2 regions of the Streptomyces sp. NPDC096013 genome follow, and region 2 is predicted to be linked to the other one. Evidence: riboswitches for the same ligand, from Rfam matches in the RefSeq annotation. Region 2 holds a riboswitch; the other holds the start of a gene.
What was found. A riboswitch is a leader RNA that binds a small molecule or an ion and turns the genes downstream of it on or off. The one in region 2 is predicted to bind glycine.
Positions count from the first base shown of each region.

Region 1 (8,858 bases), on a different contig from region 2:
AGGAGGCAGAGCGGAAGGGTGGCGGCCTGGGCCCAACTCGCCCTGGGGACACCGCCGAGCGGCCCGTCGACCGGTGTCAGCAGGACGTACCGCTCCTCGTAGAGCGGGAGGCGGCGGACGTTGCGGAGCGTGTCGTCGTCCAGGTAGGTCATCGCCGCGTCGAGCTCGAACTCGGCGAGCCCATGGGTGATGTCGACGGACGCGAGCGACTCCAGGGCGACCCTGGCCCGGGGGTGCCGCTCGCAGAACGGGGTGGTGAGGAGAGAGGCGGCGGGCAGCGCGGTCGGCACCACGCCGAGGCGCAGCGTGCCGGTCAGTCCGCCCCGCAGCGCGGACAACTCCTGGTGCAGCGCGTCCTGTTCGGCCAGGATGCGGTGCGCCCAGGCGAGCACGACCTCGCCCTCCGGGGTCAGCCCCTCGTACCGTCGGCCGCGCCGCACGATCGGGACGTCCAACTCGTGCTCCAGGCGCCGGATCGCGGCCGACAGCGAGGGCTGCGAGACGTAGCAGGCCGCCGCCGCACGCGCGAAGTGCCGCTCACGGGCCAGCGCGACCAGATACTCCAGCTGACGCAGCAACATGCCCAACCTCCCCTGGAACGTGCAGGTTAGGCGCTCTCCGTCCGGCACAACAGGGCTGCCACGGGTCGTCGACCCTCTTCGAGAACGTCCGCGTCGGGAGCGCGGCGCGGTGGAAGCGCAGCCTGTCCTTGCGGCGGACAGGGTCGAAGCCGGGACCCGCCGAGGACAGGACGTCGTAGAGACGAGGCCCTTCGAAGGGGTGCACCTGGGTGCCGCTGGTGGTGCACTCGAAGCTGACCCGCACCCGGTACAGCCCTCCCGTACAAACGCACATGCGCGCTCCTCAAGCCGATAGCACAGCTCATGCGATGTGACAGGAGACTTACACCTTGCAAATGCGGCAGTATCATCGCGGCACGGCCATTGCGGCCGGGCAAGGGCGCGACGATCCCTTATCGGCAGAATCAGAGGAGTAGAACCGTGATGACCCGTTCCGCGCGTCGGACCCGCCGGACCATGCAGGTGGCCGGTGCGGGAGCCGCCGCGCTGCTGGCCCTGAGCGCCTGCTCCTCCAGCGACGACTCGTCCTCCTCGAAGTCCGACTCCTCGGCCTCCGCGTCCCCGAAGATGTCCGGCACCGTCACCGTGTTCGCCGCCGCCTCGCTCCAGGAGTCGTTCACGACCCTGGGCAAGGAGTTCGAGAAGGCGCACCCGGGCACCAAGGTCACCTTCAACTTCGGCGGCAGCGACTCCCTCGCGGCCGGCATCACGGGCGGCGCCCCGGCCGATGTGTTCGCCGCCGCGAGCCCCAAGACCATGGCGATCGTGACGGACAAGGGCGACGGCGTCGGCACGCCGGCCACGTTCGTCCGCAACCAGCTGGAGATCGCCACCCTGCCGGGCAACCCCGACAAGGTGACCTCTCTGAAGGACCTCACGAAGTCCTCGCTGAAGGTCGTGCTCTGCGACAAGACGGTGCCGTGCGGCGCGGCGGCCCAAAAGGCGCTCACCGCAAGCAAGTTGAAGCTCACCCCGGTGTCGTACGAGGCGGACGTCAAGTCCGCGCTCAACAAGGTGGTGCTGAAGGAGGCCGACGCCGCGGTCGTCTACAAGACCGATGTGCACGCGGCCGGCAGCAAGGTGGAGGGCGTGGAGTTCCCCGAGTCCGCCGACGCCGTCAACGACTACCCGATCGTCCTCCTGAAGAACGCGCCGAACACGGTCGCCGCCAAGGCGTTCATCGCGCTGGTGCGGTCCGCCGAGGGCCAGAAGGTGCTGTCCGCCGCGGGCTTCCTCAAGCCGTGACCCTGACCGACACCTCCGACGCCGCGGCCGAGACCCTCAAGGGCGGCCCGCGGCGTCGCCGCGTCCGGATGACGGGGCGGGGAGTGCCGCTCCCCCTCCTGCTGCCCGCGCTCGTGGGGCTGGCGTTCCTTCTCCTCCCGCTGATCGCCCTTCTGGTACGGGCCCCTTGGCGCTCCCTCCCGTCCCAGCTGACCAGCACCGAGGTCTGGCAGGCGCTCCAGCTGTCCCTGTTCAGCGCGACGGCGGCGACGGCCGTGAGCCTGGTCCTGGGCGTCCCGCTGGCCTGGGTCCTGGCCCGCGCGGAGTTCCCCGGCCGAGGCCTCCTCCGCGCCCTGGTGACCCTCCCGCTGGTCCTGCCCCCGGTGGTGGGAGGCGTGGCGCTCCTGTTGGCCCTCGGCCGCAACGGCGTCGTGGGCCAGTGGCTGGACTCCTGGTTCGGCATCACCCTGCCCTTCACCACGGCCGGCGTCGTGGTCGCGGAGACGTTCGTGGCGATGCCGTTCCTGGTCATCAGCGTCGAGGGCACCCTGCGCGCCGCCGACCCCCGCTACGAGGAGGCCGCCCAGACCCTCGGCGCCTCCCGCTTCACCGCGTTCCGCCGGGTCACGCTCCCCCTGATCGCCCCGGGCATCGCGGCGGGCGCGGTCCTCGCCTGGGCCCGCGCCCTGGGCGAGTTCGGCGCGACGATCACCTTCGCCGGCAACTTCCCCGGCCGCACCCAGACCATGCCCCTGGCGGTCTACCTGGCCCTCCAGAACGACCCCGAGGCGGCCGTCGCCCTGAGCCTGGTCCTGCTGGCCGTCTCGATCGCGGTCCTGGCGGCCCTGCGGGACCGCTGGATGACCACGTCATGACCAACTCCCCCGCGACCGCCCGCACATCGGCCCCCTGGACGTGCCCGTCATGACCGACCCCGAGCCCTACGACCCCGAACTCCCCGGCGCCCAGGGCCTGGACGCCCACCTCGTCGTGGACCGCGGCACGTTCCGCCTGGACGTGGAGCTGACGGCCGCCCCCGGAGACGTCGTGGCCCTGCTCGGCCCGAACGGCGCGGGCAAGACCACGGCGCTCCGCGCACTCGCGGGCCTGACCCGCCTGACGGACGGTCATCTGCGGCTGGACGGAACGGAGTTGGACCGCACGCCACCGGAGTCCCGCCCGGTGGGAGTCGTCTTCCAGGACTACCTGCTCTTCCCCCACCTCAGCGCACTGGACAACGTCGGCTTCGGCCCCCGCTGCCAGGGCGCGACCAAGGCGGAGTCCCGCGCGGTGGCCGCGGAGTGGCTGGACAGGATGGGCCTCGCCGAGCACGCGGCCGCCAAGCCCCGCCGGCTCTCCGGCGGCCAGGCCCAACGCGTGGCCGTGGCAAGGGCGTTGGCGACCCGCCCGCGCCTGCTCCTCCTGGACGAGCCCCTCGCCGCCCTGGACGCCCGCACCCGGCTGGACGTACGGGCCCAACTCCGCCGCCACCTGGCCGAGTTCGAGGCGGTAGCCGTCCTGGTCACCCACAACCCCCTGGACGCCATGGTGCTGGCCGACCGCCTGGTGGTGATCGAACAGGGCACGATCGTCCAGGAGGGCAACCCCGCCGACATCGCCCGCCACCCGCGCACGGACTACATCGCCCAACTGGTGGGCCTCAACCTCTACAAGGGCCAGGCGGACGGTCACATCGTGACGCTGGAGGAGGGCCCCACGATCACCACGACCGAGGACCTCCAGGGCGAGGCTTTCGTGGCCTTCCCGCCCAGCGGAGTCACCCTCTTCCGCACCCGCCCCACCGACATCAGCGCCCGCAACCTCTGGCACTGCGAGGTAGCGGGCCTGGAATCCCACGGCGACCAGATCCGCGCCGACCTGACCGGCGAACTCCCCCTGACCGCCGACCTGACGACGGTCGCGGCGGCCGAACTGGACCTGCATCAGGGGGCGTCGGTCTGGGCGACGGTGAAGGCAACCCAGACCCACGCGTATCCGGCCTGAACCATGGCGCGTCATAAGGCGCGCGGGCTGCATCGATCCGCGGCTCCGCCGCAGGGCGCGACCAGCCTCGACACAGCCGCGCCCGACGTACGGCCTACCGGCGGAGCGCTCAGTCCTCGTACGCGTCCAACGGCGGGCACGAGCACACCAGGTTCCGGTCACCGAAAGCCTGGTCGATCCGACGCACCGGCGGCCAGTACTTGTCGGCGACGGAAACCCCCGCCGGGAACACCGCCTCCTCGCGCGTGTACGCGTGCTCCCACTCCCCACCGAGCGCGGCCGCGGTGTGCGGAGCGTTCCGCAGCGGGTTGTCCTCGCCCGGCCACTCCCCCGCCCCGACCTTCTCGATCTCCCCACGAATGGCGATCATCGCCTCGCAGAACCGATCCAGCTCGATCAGGTCCTCGGACTCGGTCGGCTCGATCATCAACGTCCCGGCCACCGGGAACGACATGGTCGGCGCGTGGAACCCGTAGTCGATGAGCCGCTTGGCGATGTCGTCGACACTGACGCCGGTCGCCTTGCTGATCGGCCGCAGATCGATGATGCACTCGTGCGCGACGAGCCCGCCGGGCCCGGTGTAGAGCACCGGGTAGTGCGGCTCAAGCCGCTTGGCGATGTAGTTGGCGCTGAGCACCGCCACCTGCGTGGCCCGCTTCAGCCCCTCCCCGCCCATGAGCCGGACGTAGGCCCAGGAGATCGGCAGAATCCCGGCGGAGCCCCAGGGAGCCGCCGAGATCGGACCCACTCCCGTCTCCGGCCCGGCCGCGGGCTGCAAGGGATGGTTCGGCAGATACGGCGCCAGATGCGCCCGCACACCCACCGGCCCGACCCCGGGGCCGCCGCCGCCGTGCGGAATACAGAAGGTCTTGTGCAGATTCAGATGCGAGACGTCCCCACCGAAGTGCCCCGGCTTGGCAAGCCCCACAAGGGCGTTGAGGTTGGCGCCGTCGACGTAGACCTGCCCGCCGGCCTCATGGACCTGCGCGCAGATGTCGGCAACGTGCTCCTCGAACACCCCGTGCGTGGACGGGTACGTGATCATCAGCACGGAGAGCTCGTCGCGGTACTGCTCGATCTTCGCCCGCAGATCCTCGACGTCGATCTCACCGTCCTCCGCGGTCTTCACGACGACGACCTTCATCCCGGCCATCACGGCACTCGCGGCATTGGTGCCGTGCGCGGACGACGGGATGAGGCAGACAGTGCGCTGCTCGTCACCGTTGGCCCGGTGATACCCGCGAACGGCGAGCAGCCCGGCCAACTCGCCCTGGGAACCGGCATTCGGCTGCAAGGACACCTTGTCGTACCCGGTGACCTCGGCGAGCCGCTCCTCCAGCTCCCGGATGAGCGTGAGGTATCCCTGCGCCTGCTCGGCGGGCGCGAAGGGGTGCAGCTGCCCGAACTCGGGCCAGGTCACCGGCTCCATCTCGGTGGTCGCGTTGAGCTTCATCGTGCAGGAGCCCAGCGGGATCATGCCCCGGTCGAGCGCGTAGTCCCGGTCGGCGAGCCGCCGCAGATACCGCAGCATCGCGGTCTCGGAACGGTGGTCCCGGAACACGGGGTGCGTGAGGTACGCGTCGGTCCGCAGCAGCCCCTCCGGCAGCGTGTCCTCGGCGGACCCGTCCAGCGTCTCGACGTCCCCGTCGACCCCGAACGCGGTCCATACGGCGGCCAGTTGGTCGCGCGTGGTGGTCTCGTCACAGGCGATGGACACCTGGTCGGCGTCCACGAGACGCAGATTGACCCCGTCCTCGCGAGCGGCGGCGACGACCTCGGCGGCCCGGCCCGGAACCCGCGCGGTCAGCGTGTCGAAGTAGCCACCGTGCACGACCTCGACACCGCCCGCGGTGAGACCGGCGGCCAGGATCGTGGCGTAGCGATGCGTCCGCCGCGCGATGCCCCTCAGCCCCTCGGGCCCGTGGTAGACGGCGTACATCCCGGCCATGACGGCGAGAAGCACCTGAGCGGTGCAGATGTTGCTGGTGGCCTTCTCACGGCGGATGTGCTGCTCGCGGGTCTGGAGCGCGAGGCGGTAGGCCTTGTGTCCGTCGGCGTCGACGGAGACGCCGACGAGCCGGCCGGGCAGGCTGCGCGCGAACTTCTCGTGCACGGCCATGTATCCGGCGTGCGGCCCGCCGAAGCCCATCGGCACCCCGAACCGCTGCGTCGTACCGACCGCGATGTCCGCCCCCAGCTCACCCGGCGACTTCAGCAGCGTCAGCGCGAGCAGATCGGCGGCGACGGTGACGAGCGCCCCGAGTGCGTGCGCCTGCTCGATCAGCGGCTTGATGTCGCGTACGGCTCCGGAGGCGCCCGGGTACTGCACGAGCACGCCGTTGATCTCGCGCTCGGCGATCTCGGCCGGGATGCCCTCGCTGAGGTCGGCGACGACGACCTCGACACCGGCCGGCTCGGCCCGGGTCTCGATCACGGCGATGGTCTGCGGCAGCGCGTCCGCGTCGACCAGGAAGAGGCCCTTCTTGTTCTTGCCCATGCGCCGCGACAGGGCGACGGCCTCGGCGGCGGCGGTGCCCTCGTCGAGCAGGGAGGCACCGGAGGTCGGCAGCCCGGTCAGGTCGGCGACCATCGTCTGGAAGTTCAGGAGCGCCTCGAGCCGCCCTTGGGAGATCTCCGGCTGATACGGCGTGTACGCGGTGTACCAGGCCGGGTTCTCCATCACGTTGCGCAGGATCACCGGCGGGGTGAAGGTCCCGTAGTACCCGAGCCCGATCATGGACCCGAGGACCTCGTTGCGGTCCGCGAGGGAGCGCAGCTCGGCCAGCACCTCGGCCTCGGTGCGGGCGCCCGGCAGGTCGAGGGAGTCGGCGTTCTTGATCACGTCCGGGACCGCGGCGGCGGTGAGCTCGTCGAGCGAGCCGTAGCCGACCTGCGCGAGCATCTTGGCCCGCGCCTCCTGGTCGGGCCCGATGTGACGCTGCTCGAACGGAATGCCCTGTTCGAGCTCGGAGAGCGGAATGCGAGGGACGGTCATTACGGAGGCCTCCTGGTCAGACACGACCTTCGAGGGACACCACGGCGGTGGGGTGCCCGGACGGCCTCCCCCTCTGTCATCTCAACCTGAGAGCTTCACCGGGCATCCCGAAGGTGCCCGGCTTTCACCGTCGGTGAGAGCGGGAGCCGTCGTCGGCACCCGCCCTGCTTTCCAGAGTGACCTCGTCCGTGCGGTACGTGAGCCTGAGAGATTCCGGGGAGGAGTTGCTCCTTCGGCGCCTCCGATGAAGTCTGGAGGACTCTCCCGCACGGGGTCAGCAGCCGCTGGCCAGCCTACCAGCGAGCACTAGAGCCCGGCTTTCGAGTGGCCACCGGCCTGAATGTGCTCTTTTGTAGTGTCTACGAATGAGTTGCGACCAGGAGGAGGGCCCGTGCAGACCGATATCGATCCGCGCAACCTGATCGGCCGCAAGGCGTTCGACCGCACCGGCGCCAAGATCGGCACGATCGACGAGGTCTACCTCGACGACGCGACCGGCGCACCGGAGTGGGCGGCCATACGCACGGGCTTGTTCTCCAGGGACGCCTTCGTCCCGCTGGAGCCCAGCGAACTGATCGAGGGCTCGCTCCACATCCCCTTCGACCGCTCCCTGATCAAGGACGCCCCCGACTTCGGCGTCGGCCGCCACCTCTCCCCCGACCAGGAACTCCAGCTCTACCACCACTACGGCCTCGACGTGGCCCCGCCTCCGTCCCTCCCGGACCACGACTTCGGCAAGCTGGCGGGCTCGGACGACAGCTGAGGCAGCCCGGCGGACGGGTCGTCGCCGGGTCTTCGGCTTCCCGGGGTCGCCGACGCGGCGGGCGGGGCATGAGCGTCCGGTGCCGTCGAGTGCGTCGGACCGTCCGGCGCGATGCCGGTGGGCCGCGCGTCCGTGCTGCCGGGTCCGGAGAGCGGCTCGGCCTCGGTGATGCCAGGGCTGGGCTCCACCGAGGGTGGCGACTCGGCCGACCGCTCCCCGCCTCCGCGCGCCGCCGACGGATACGGCATCGACACGGCCCCGGCCGCCACCCCCTCCCCTTCCCGCGTCACCAACGGCAACGGTTCAGCCGGCTCCAGCTCCGGATCATCCGTCCGGAACGTCCGCACCCTCCCCGGCCCCTGATCCTCCGGCGTCTCAAACCGCACGGTGACCCGCCCCAGCCCGCTCCCCTGCACCCACCCGTGCCCGAACCCGGCGTGGCGCACATCGTGCCCCGCGGGCCAGCGCCGCTCCACGGGGGCCGCCGGCTCCTCGCCCGGCGCCTCCGTGTGCTCCTCCTCCAGGGGATCGACCTGCTCCCCGGCCGCCTGCGCGAACAGGTCCTCCTGCGTGTAGTCGGCCAGCCCGGAGACACCCACCCCGAGCAGCCGCACCCCGCCCGTGGTGTCCACGGAGTCCAGCAGCCGGGCCGCCGCCTCCCGCACCACCCCCGGGTCGTCGGTGGGCCCGCGCAGCGTCTCGGACCGGGTCAGCGTCGAGAAGTCGTACCGCCGCACCTTCAGCACGATGGTCCGCCCCGACAGGCCGGCCGCCCGCAGCCGCCGTACGCACCGGTCGGCGAGCCGCTGCACCTCAAGGCCGACCCTGGTCCGGTCGTGGATATCCACGTCGTACGTGTCCTCGACCGACACGGACTTGGTCTCCCGCTCGGCCACCACGGGCCGCTCGTCGTGCGCGAGCGCCATCGCGTACAGCCCGTGCCCGTGCGCCTTGCCCACCAGCCGTACGAGCTCGTCCTCGCCCGCCTCGGCGATCTCGTCGACCGTGGTGATCCCGGCTCGCCGCAGATGATCACCGGTCGCAGGCCCGACCCCCGGCAGCGTGCGCACCGACAGCGGTCCCAGCAACGCCCGCTCGGTCCCCGGCTCGATCATCACCAGCCCGTCGGGCTTGGCGCGCTCGGAGGCGATCTTCGCGATCATCTTGGAGGCGGCGAGTCCCACCGACCCGGTGAGCCCCGTGACCGCCCGTATGTCCGCCCGCAGCCGCTCCCCCGTCAGCCGCGCGGACTCGGCGTCCCAGGCCGCTCCCCCGGCCTCCAGGTCCACGA
Region 1 is NZ_JBIWGK010000016.1:9,121-17,978, reverse strand. Features, by position in the region: gene ACIRB1_RS37490 (LysR substrate-binding domain-containing protein) at 1-581, opposite strand, end outside; gene modA (molybdate ABC transporter substrate-binding protein) at 1,005-1,826, shown strand; gene ACIRB1_RS37480 (ABC transporter permease) at 1,823-2,680, shown strand; gene ACIRB1_RS37475 (ABC transporter ATP-binding protein) at 2,730-3,809, shown strand; gene gcvP (aminomethyl-transferring glycine dehydrogenase) at 3,919-6,804, opposite strand; glycine riboswitch at 6,986-7,081, opposite strand; gene ACIRB1_RS37465 (PRC-barrel domain-containing protein) at 7,196-7,567, shown strand; gene ACIRB1_RS37460 (DNA polymerase IV) at 7,489-8,858, opposite strand, start outside.
Region 1: linked by a shared signal. The riboswitch ahead of gcvP (aminomethyl-transferring glycine dehydrogenase) and the one ahead of gcvT (glycine cleavage system aminomethyltransferase GcvT) in region 2 are both predicted to bind glycine.

Region 2 (8,858 bases):
GGACCCTTGTAGTCCTTGCCGCCGACCAGGAACTGCTGGAAGTAGTTCGGGCCGAGGGAGAGCACGTCACGCGCGAAGTTCGAACGCTCCACGGCGTACTTGACGTCCTTGGACGTGATCGCCGAGCCGTCCTGGTACTTCAGGCCCGAACGCAGCTTGTACGTCCAGGTCTTGCCGCCGTCGCTGGAGACACCCTTGCTCGCGGCGAGGTCCGGGACCAGGGTGTTGCCCTTGGAACCGGGGCCGGGCTCGAACGTCATCAGCGGACGGGCGTACAGCCGGCTGAAGTTGTACATGTAGGCGTAGTACGTGTTGCCCGGGTCGAACGAGTCCGGAACGTCGGACAGTTCGTAGGTGACCGTCCCGCCCTTGTGGGTAGAGGCGTTGACGACGTCCTTGGTCGCTGCGTTGGCCCCAGCCGCCTTCGTCCCACCGTTGTCACTCTTACTGTCATCGGCCTTGCTGCAACCTGCCACGAGCAGTGTCGCAGAGCCGATGGCCGCAACTGCGGCCAGCGCTGACCTTCGCATGATGGTCTGCTTCCTCCATTGTCGGAAACTTGATGAACTCTCGGGTGCGGGCCCTAGCGGCTGCGGGGGTCGAGAGCGTCGCGGAGACCGTCGCCCAGCAGGTTGAACGCCAGGACGGTCACGAAGATGGCGAGGCCGGGAACGATCATGTACGCGGGGTCGACCTCGTAGTAGGTGACCGCGTCCCGCAACATGCCGCCCCAGGAAGCCTGCGGGGGCTGGATACCGACCCCGAGGAAGCTGAGGGACGCCTCGAAGAGGATGTTCGTCGGAATGAGCAGCGTCGAGTAGACGATGATCGGGCCGACCAGGTTGGGCAGCAGCTCCCGGAAGAGGATGTACGGCGCCTTGGCGCCCATCCCCCGGGAGGCGTCCACGAACTCCCGCTCGCGCAGGGCGAGGGTCTGGCCGCGGACGATCCGGCCCAGGTAGGGCCAGTTGAAGAAGCCGATGACGAAGATCAGCACGCACAGGTGCAGCGGCAGGCCGTTGAGGCCGAAGGCGCCGCCCTGAAGGGTCGCCGAGATGGCGATGGCGAAGAGCAGGAGGGGGAAGGCGAGGAAGGTGTCCATCAGCCGGCTGATGATCGAGTCGACCCGGCCGCCGTAGTAGCCCGCGACGACGCCGAGGATGGTGCCGATCACGTTCGACAGGATCGTGGCGCCGAAGGCGACGACCAGGGAGACCCAGGAGCCTTCGAGGATGCGGGTGGCCACGTCACGGCCGAACTGCGGGTCCACGCCGAGCGGGTGGTCCCAGCTCATGCCGCCCCAACCGCCCGTGGGCAGTGAGGTGTTGGCGTCGATCAGGTTCTGGTGGAAGGCGTCCGGGTCCAGGCCGAACAGCGCCTGGATGGGACGGGAGAGAGCCGCGACCAGGATCAGCAGGACGACGATGACGCCGCCGGCGACGGCGACCCTGTCCTTCTTGAAGCGGGTCCAGGCGATCTGTCCAAGGGAACGGCCCTCGATCTGTGCCTTGTCGGCGCCGGCCAGCACAGCCTCCGGCTGCGCCCCGGCTTCCGCCCCCGTGGTCTCGATCGGTGCGGTCACTGTGACCCGACCCCTCTCGCCGGTGGTTACCGGCTTACGCCTGCCGCGGATTAGCGGCTTTGTCGACTTGCAGTGGACACGGGTACCTGGACCCTGTGTCTGAGTCGCGAGTCTTCAGCGTGGCTGCGATCACCCGCCAGGTCTGACGGCGAAAGTATGCGCAACCGTGATGCTTAACTAGGGATTCCGTTATCCGAACAGTGGGTAATGCCCCCCGGACGCCGGGCACTTGGGACACAAGGGAGATTCGGCGTCTTTTGGGGCAACCCACCGCCGTCTACGCGCGAAGAAATGTGTCGTAGACGTAAATCCTGCGGAGAAGCTGAGAAGAGGACTCGCGGGTTCAGTATCCACCACGGACAGGGGGGTATCCGTACCCGCCCGCCTGAGCGGGCGCCGCATGGGCCTCACGGTCGTAGAACGGGCGGGAGTTGGCGCGCAGCCACAGCGCCACCGGGTCGTACTCGTCGGACATCGCGACGGTCGACACCGGCAGCCCCTCGGGGACCGCGCCGATCGACTGCTGCATCATGCCGCGCACCGAGTCCACGGCGGGCGGGCTGGTGTCGTAGACGTCCAGACCGATCGCGAGATACGGCGCTCCGAGCGCGGGCTGCACCCAGGCGCGGCGCAGCGCCCTGACCGCCGGGGTGCGGTGGGCGTTCTGCGTGAGCAGGGCGTAGAACTGGGGGATCTCGATGCTCGGCTCCGACAGGCGCAGGGGGCCCGCCGGCTGGCGTTCCAGGCCGGTGGCGATTCTGCGGAGGTCGAGCCAGGGGATGCCGACGCCGCCGCCGGGGGCGTGCGGGTTGAGCCAGAGGCCGAAGTGGTCGGGGTACAGGGTGCGGGCCACGTCCAGGCCGTCGACCACCTCGTACGAGCGGTTCCAGCCACTCGCGGAGAGTTCCTGGGCCGAGGTGACGCATGGGGCGTAGCCGTGGCCGTCCACCTGCATGTTTCCGTACTGGGCGTCCGGGGAGCCGGACTGGCCGTGCCACAGCAGCATCCAGATCTGACCGGAGTGGGGGGTCGCGAGGGCGCGCAGGAGCGCCTCGTAGGCGTCGTAGCGCCCGGGGGTCACCTGGCGCAGCATGTGCTCGACCTGGCCGGTCGCGGTGCCGCTGGCGCTCACGTGTACCGCCCCTTCTGGTAGTTGGCCTGCGTTGGGAAACAGCTTAAGCGCCCAGGGGGTGCGGGCCCGTGGTGCGTTCGCGAGTGGCGGTCGAGTGCGGCTGGTGGCGACCGCGCGGCGGAGCCGCACATCGGCACAGCCCCGCACCCCGGGCCGGCCGCCCTCGCGGAGATCGCTAGTGACCCTGTGTATAGAAGGGACGCACGGTCTGCCTCATCCAGTCGGCCACCGGGTCCTGCGTGACGTCCAGGAGCACCAGGTTGACCTGCCACTGAACCGTCACCCGGCCCAGCGCTTTCGCCAGGGCCTCCATCGGGGCCGCTCTCAAGTCGCCGTCCCAGTTGGTGAGTTCCACGCCCACGAACATGACAGGCTCGGACGTCTCGATCGCGGCGAGGCAGCGCCGGGCCGTGGCGACGACGCCGATGGCGGCGAACTCGGCGGAGGCCGCGGCGAGGAAGTCGACCGGGTCGTCCTGCCAGTCGGGTTCGAAGAGGCGGACACGGCCGCCGCTCGTGGGGCCGTCCAGGGCGGTGCGGCCGAAGCGGCACAGCTCGGCCACCGCGAGCGGCGGGAGCGGGACACCGACCGTGCCGCCGGGGTTCACCGCGATGCCGACCTGCGGGGGCAGGCCGCGGGCGAACTCCACCGCCGGCGCGATGGTGAAGGACAGATGCGAGCCGACGACCTGGCGGAACTGCTCCTCGGAGCTGAAGACCGGGACGTATGCCTGCCCCTCGATGTCGAGTGTGGGCAGGTCCAGGGGACCGCTCTGCGGGCCGCCGCCGCTGGGGAGCGGGACCCAGACGAAGCTGCGGCCGAGCACCTCGACGATCCGGCCGCCCGCCGAGGGCATGCCGAGGGACACCGAGAGCACCTCCTCCAGCTCGTTGCCCGGCCATCCGCCGTGCGGATGCGGGTGGGGGTACGCCTGTCCGGGGAAGTCCGCCGGGAAGTCCATCTACCTACCGCCTGCTGGTGAAACCGCCTGCTGTAACCCTGCTGTGGCTGAAAAGGCTAGCGGCTCAGTCCGCGAAGTCGATCCGGCGCAGCACGTCCGCCGCGTCCCGGTCCAGGAGGACCGCCGAGCCCACGCCGTGCGGCAGTTCGCCGCGCTCCACCGACCGCAACAGCCGGGCGGCGGCCCGGCGGTGGCGCAGGAACGCGTAGCGCGAGACTCCGCGCCCTCGCGCGCGCTGGCCGTCGAGCGCGGTGTCCGGGGTGACGTCGAGGAACACCAGGTGCAGGGTGCCGCCCCGGCGCCCGGCGGCGCGGGCCAGCCAGCCGCGCACCCAGCTCTGCGTGCCGCAGTCGTGCACGACGGCTCCGGACGCGGAGCGCAGCACGCGGTGCAGTCCGGCGTAGTGGGCGAGGCGGACCAACGGGCGGTACACCGCGTACGGGAGGAGGCCGGCCGTGCGGGTGTCCCAGCGGTCGCGGGTGTCCTGGCTGTCGACGCGGACCCCGTCGGCCGTCACCGCGCGCCGCATCAGCGTGGACTTGCCGCTGCCCGGCAGGCCGGTGACCACGACGAGGTCGCGGGTGCCGAAGCGGAGTCCGTGCGGGCTGCGCCCGGCGCGCTCGCGGAGGTCGCGGACGACCGGTGCCGGGCGGGCCCGGCATGCCTCTCCTGCGGGGGCGGAAGGCTGCTTGGGCAGCGCTACGGCCGAGGTCGTGGCGTACACCGTGGTCCTTGTCACCGTGATCGTCCTCCCTGCGGGGTCAGGAAAGGTTCTCCCCACTGAACGTAAAGAGAAGGTAATGCACGGTGTCTCGCGGTTGGGTGCGCGTCCGGCCACAGGCCTGTTACAAAGCCTGTGCGATGATGTGCCCGCCTAACTGCATACCGGCCGCTTGAATCCGCGCGGGAGAGTCCCCAGGCAACTGTTGCCGGGGCGCCGAAGGAGCAAGTCCCTCCCTTGAATCTCTCAGGCCCCGTTACCGCGCGGGCGAGGCACATCTGAAAAGCGGACCGCCGTTCCCGGTGGTCCCACCCAAGGTGCAACCCGTGACCGAAGCGGTCATGGCGAACCTCTCAGGTCCCGATGACAGATGGGGAGGAACGACCTCGCCGTCATGCCCTGGGAGACCGACCGATGAGCAGTACCGCCACCCCTGAGAAGCGCCGCACCGCGCTCGACGCGCTGCACCGCTCGCTCGGTGCGACGATGACCGACTTCGCCGGCTGGGACATGCCGCTGCGCTACGGCTCGGAGCGCGACGAGCACCTCGCCGTCCGCACGAAGGCCGGCCTCTTCGACCTCTCCCACATGGGCGAGATCACCGTCACCGGACCGCAGGCCGCCCAGCTCCTCGACTACGCCCTCGTCGGCAACATCGCCTCCGTGGGCCCCGGCCGCGCCCGCTACACCATGATCTGCCGCGCCGACGGCGGCATCCTGGACGACCTGATCGTCTACCGGCTGGCGGACACCGAGGACGCGTCCTCGCAGTACATGGTCGTCGCCAACGCCTCCAACGCCCAGGTGGTGCTGGACGCGCTCACCGAGCGGGCCGCGGGCTTCGACGCGGTCGTACGCGACGACCGTGACGCGTACGCGCTGCTCGCCGTGCAGGGTCCCGAGTCCTCCGGCATCCTCGCGTCGCTGACCGACGCCGACCTCGACGGCCTGAAGTACTACGCCGGTCTGCCCGGCACGGTCGCGGGCGTCCCCGCGCTGATCGCCCGCACCGGCTACACCGGCGAGGACGGCTTCGAGCTGTTCGTCTCCCCCGCCGACGCGGAGAAGCTGTGGCTCGCGCTGACCGGGGCCGGGGCGGGGGCCGGGCTGATCCCGTGCGGCCTGTCCTGCCGCGACACCCTGCGCCTCGAGGCCGGGATGCCGCTGTACGGCCACGAGCTGTCGACGTCCCTCACGCCGTTCGACGCCGGGCTCGGCCGGGTCGTGAAGTTCGAGAAGGACGGCGACTTCGTCGGGCGTACGGCCCTGGAGGCCGCCGCCGAGCGCGCCGCCTCGCAGCCCCCGCGTGTCCTCGTCGGACTCGTCGCCGAGGGCCGCCGGGTCCCGCGCGCCGGCTACCCGGTCGTCGCCGACGGCCAGGTCATCGGCGAGGTCACCTCCGGCGCCCCCTCCCCCACCCTGGGCAAGCCGATCGCCATGGCCTACGTCGACGCGGCGCACGCGGCGCCGGGCACGGCCGGTGTCGGCGTGGACATCCGGGGCAGTCACGAGCCGTACGAAGTCGTGGCGCTGCCGTTCTACAAGCGCGAGAAGTGACAGTCGTCGTAGCGTCTCGTGTGTGACCTGGGGCGGATCGCCCCTGTCCGCCGTTGCCCCTCGTAGTCCCCCATTCACCAGCACTCCCCCGCGTACAGGAGAATTCAGGCCATGAGCAACCCCCAGCAGCTGCGCTACAGCAAGGAGCACGAGTGGCTGTCGGTCGCCGAGGACGGCGTCTCGACGGTAGGCATCACCGAGTACGCGGCCAACGCGCTCGGCGATGTCGTCTACGCCCAGCTCCCCGACGTCGGCTCCACGGTGACCGCGGGCGAGTCCTGCGGTGAGCTGGAGTCGACGAAGTCGGTGTCCGACCTGTACTCGCCCGTCGGCGGCGAGGTCACCGAGATCAACGAGGATGTCGTGAACGACCCGTCGCTGGTGAACTCGGCCCCCTTCGAGGGCGGCTGGCTGTTCAAGGTGCGCGTCACGGAGGAGCCGGGCGACCTGCTCTCAGCCGACGAGTACACCGCGTTTTCCGCCGGCTGAGGAGTCGTAGAAACATGTCCGTCCTGAACACGCCCCTGCACGAGCTCGACCCGGACATCGCCGCCGCCGTCGACGCGGAGCTGCGTCGGCAGCAGTCCACGCTGGAGATGATCGCCTCGGAGAACTTCGCTCCGGTCGCGGTCATGGAGGCGCAGGGCTCGGTCCTCACCAACAAGTACGCGGAGGGCTACCCGGGCCGTCGTTACTACGGCGGCTGCGAGCACGTCGACGTGGCCGAGCAGATCGCGATCGACCGGGTCAAGGAGCTGTTCGGCGCCGAGTACGCCAACGTGCAGCCGCACTCGGGCGCCTCCGCCAACCAGGCCGCCCTGTTCGCGCTGGCCCAGCCCGGCGACACCATCCTCGGCCTGGACCTCGCGCACGGCGGTCATCTGACCCACGGGATGCGGCTGAACTTCTCCGGCAAGCAGTTCGACGTCGTCGCCTACCACGTGGACCCGACGACCGGTCTCGTCGACATGGCCGAGCTGGAGAAGCTCGCCAAGGAGCACCGGCCGAAGGTCATCATCGCGGGCTGGTCGGCGTACCCGCGCCAGCTGGACTTCGCCGAGTTCCGCCGGATCGCGGACGAGGTCGAGGCCTTCCTGTGGGTCGACATGGCGCACTTCGCGGGCCTGGTCGCGGCGGGGCTGCACCCGAACCCCGTGCCGTACGCGGACGTCGTCACGTCCACCACCCACAAGACGCTGGGCGGCCCGCGCGGCGGGATCATCCTCGCCAGGCAGTCCTTCGCCAAGAAGCTCAACTCCTCGGTCTTCCCCGGCTTCCAGGGCGGTCCGCTGGAGCATGTGATCGCCGCGAAGGCGGTCTCCTTCAAGGTCGCGGCGGGCGAGGACTTCAAGGAGCGGCAGCGGCGTACCGTGGAGGGGGCGCGGCTGCTGGCCGAGCGCCTGGTGCGGGACGACGTGAAGGCCGTAGGGGTCGACGTGCTGTCCGGTGGTACGGACGTGCACCTGGTCCTGGTCGACCTGCGGAACTCCGAGCTGGACGGCCGGCAGGCCGAGGACCGGCTCCACGAGGTCGGCATCACGGTCAACCGGAACGCCGTCCCGAACGACCCGCGGCCCCCGATGGTCACCTCCGGCCTGCGCATCGGTACGCCGGCGCTGGCGACCCGCGGCTTCAGGGCCGAGGACTTCGCCGAGGTCGCGGACATCATCGCGGAGACGCTGATGGCGCCCGGTCCCTTCGGGGAGGCCGCCGTGGAGGGCCTGAAGGCCCGTGTGACCGCGCTGGCGGAGAAGTACCCGCTGTACCCCGGGCTGTAGCCGCCCGGCGGGGGCACCGGCGCACACTGGGAGGTGCGCGCCGGTGTCCCGCCCACCACCACCCTGTTCGAAGCGCTTCGCGCCCTTTGATCCCGCACCACCCTGCTTGCCCGCGTTCTGAGGAGTCACCGTGGCCATCTCGGTCTTCGACCTGTTCTCGATCGGCATCGGCCCGTCCAGCTCCCACACGGTCGGCCCGATGCGGGCCGCCCGCATGTTCGCGCGCCGTCTGCGCAACGAGGAGCTGCTGGACTCCGTCGCCTCCGTCCGCACCGAGCTGTACGGCTCCCTCGGCGCGACCGGCCACGGCCACGGCACCCCGAAGGCGGTGCTGCTCGGCCTGGAGGGCGAGTCACCGCGCACGGTGGACGTCGAGAAGGCGGACGAACGGGTCGAGCACATCAAGGAGTCGGGCCGCCTCAGCCTCCTCGGCGAGCACGAGATCCCCTTCTCCTACGACGCCGATCTGAAGCTGCACCGCCGAAAAGCGCTGCCCTACCACGCGAACGGCATGACGCTGTGGGCGTACGACGCGGCGGGCACCGAGCTCCTCTCCAAGACGTACTACTCGGTGGGCGGCGGTTTCGTCGTCGACGAGGAGGCGGTCGGCGCCGACCGCATCAAGCTGGACGACACGGTCCTCAAGTACCCGTTCCGTACCGGCGACGAGCTGCTGCGCCTCACGCAGGAGACCGGCCTGTCGATCTCCGCGCTGATGCTGGAGAACGAGCGCGCCTGGCGCACGGAGGAGGAGATCCGGGCCGGGCTGCTGGAGATCTGGGACGTGATGCGGGCGTGCGTCTCGCGGGGCATGTCGCGGGAGGGCATCCTGCCCGGCGGCCTCCGGGTCCGCCGCAGGGCCGCCATGTCGGCACGCCAACTCCGCGCGGAGGGCGACCCGTTGGCCCACGCGATGGAGTGGATCACCCTCTACGCGATGGCCGTGAACGAGGAGAACGCGGCGGGCGGCCGGGTGGTCACCGCCCCCACGAACGGCGCCGCCGGCATCATCCCGGCCGTCCTGCACTACTACATCAACTTCGTGCCCGGCGCCGACGAGGAGGGCGTCGTCCGCTTCATGCTCTCCGCGGGCGCCATCGGCATGCTCTTCAAGGAGAACGCCTCCA
Region 2 is NZ_JBIWGK010000017.1:38,122-46,979, reverse strand. Features, by position in the region: gene ACIRB1_RS38480 (ABC transporter substrate-binding protein) at 1-530, opposite strand, end outside; gene ACIRB1_RS38475 (ABC transporter permease) at 584-1,582, opposite strand; gene ACIRB1_RS38470 (enhanced serine sensitivity protein SseB C-terminal domain-containing protein) at 1,926-2,714, opposite strand; gene ACIRB1_RS38465 (enhanced serine sensitivity protein SseB) at 2,890-3,675, opposite strand; gene ACIRB1_RS38460 (AAA family ATPase) at 3,740-4,420, opposite strand; glycine riboswitch at 4,570-4,668, shown strand; gene gcvT (glycine cleavage system aminomethyltransferase GcvT) at 4,811-5,953, shown strand; gene gcvH (glycine cleavage system protein GcvH) at 6,065-6,442, shown strand; gene glyA (serine hydroxymethyltransferase) at 6,457-7,731, shown strand; gene ACIRB1_RS38440 (L-serine ammonia-lyase) at 7,862-8,858, shown strand, end outside.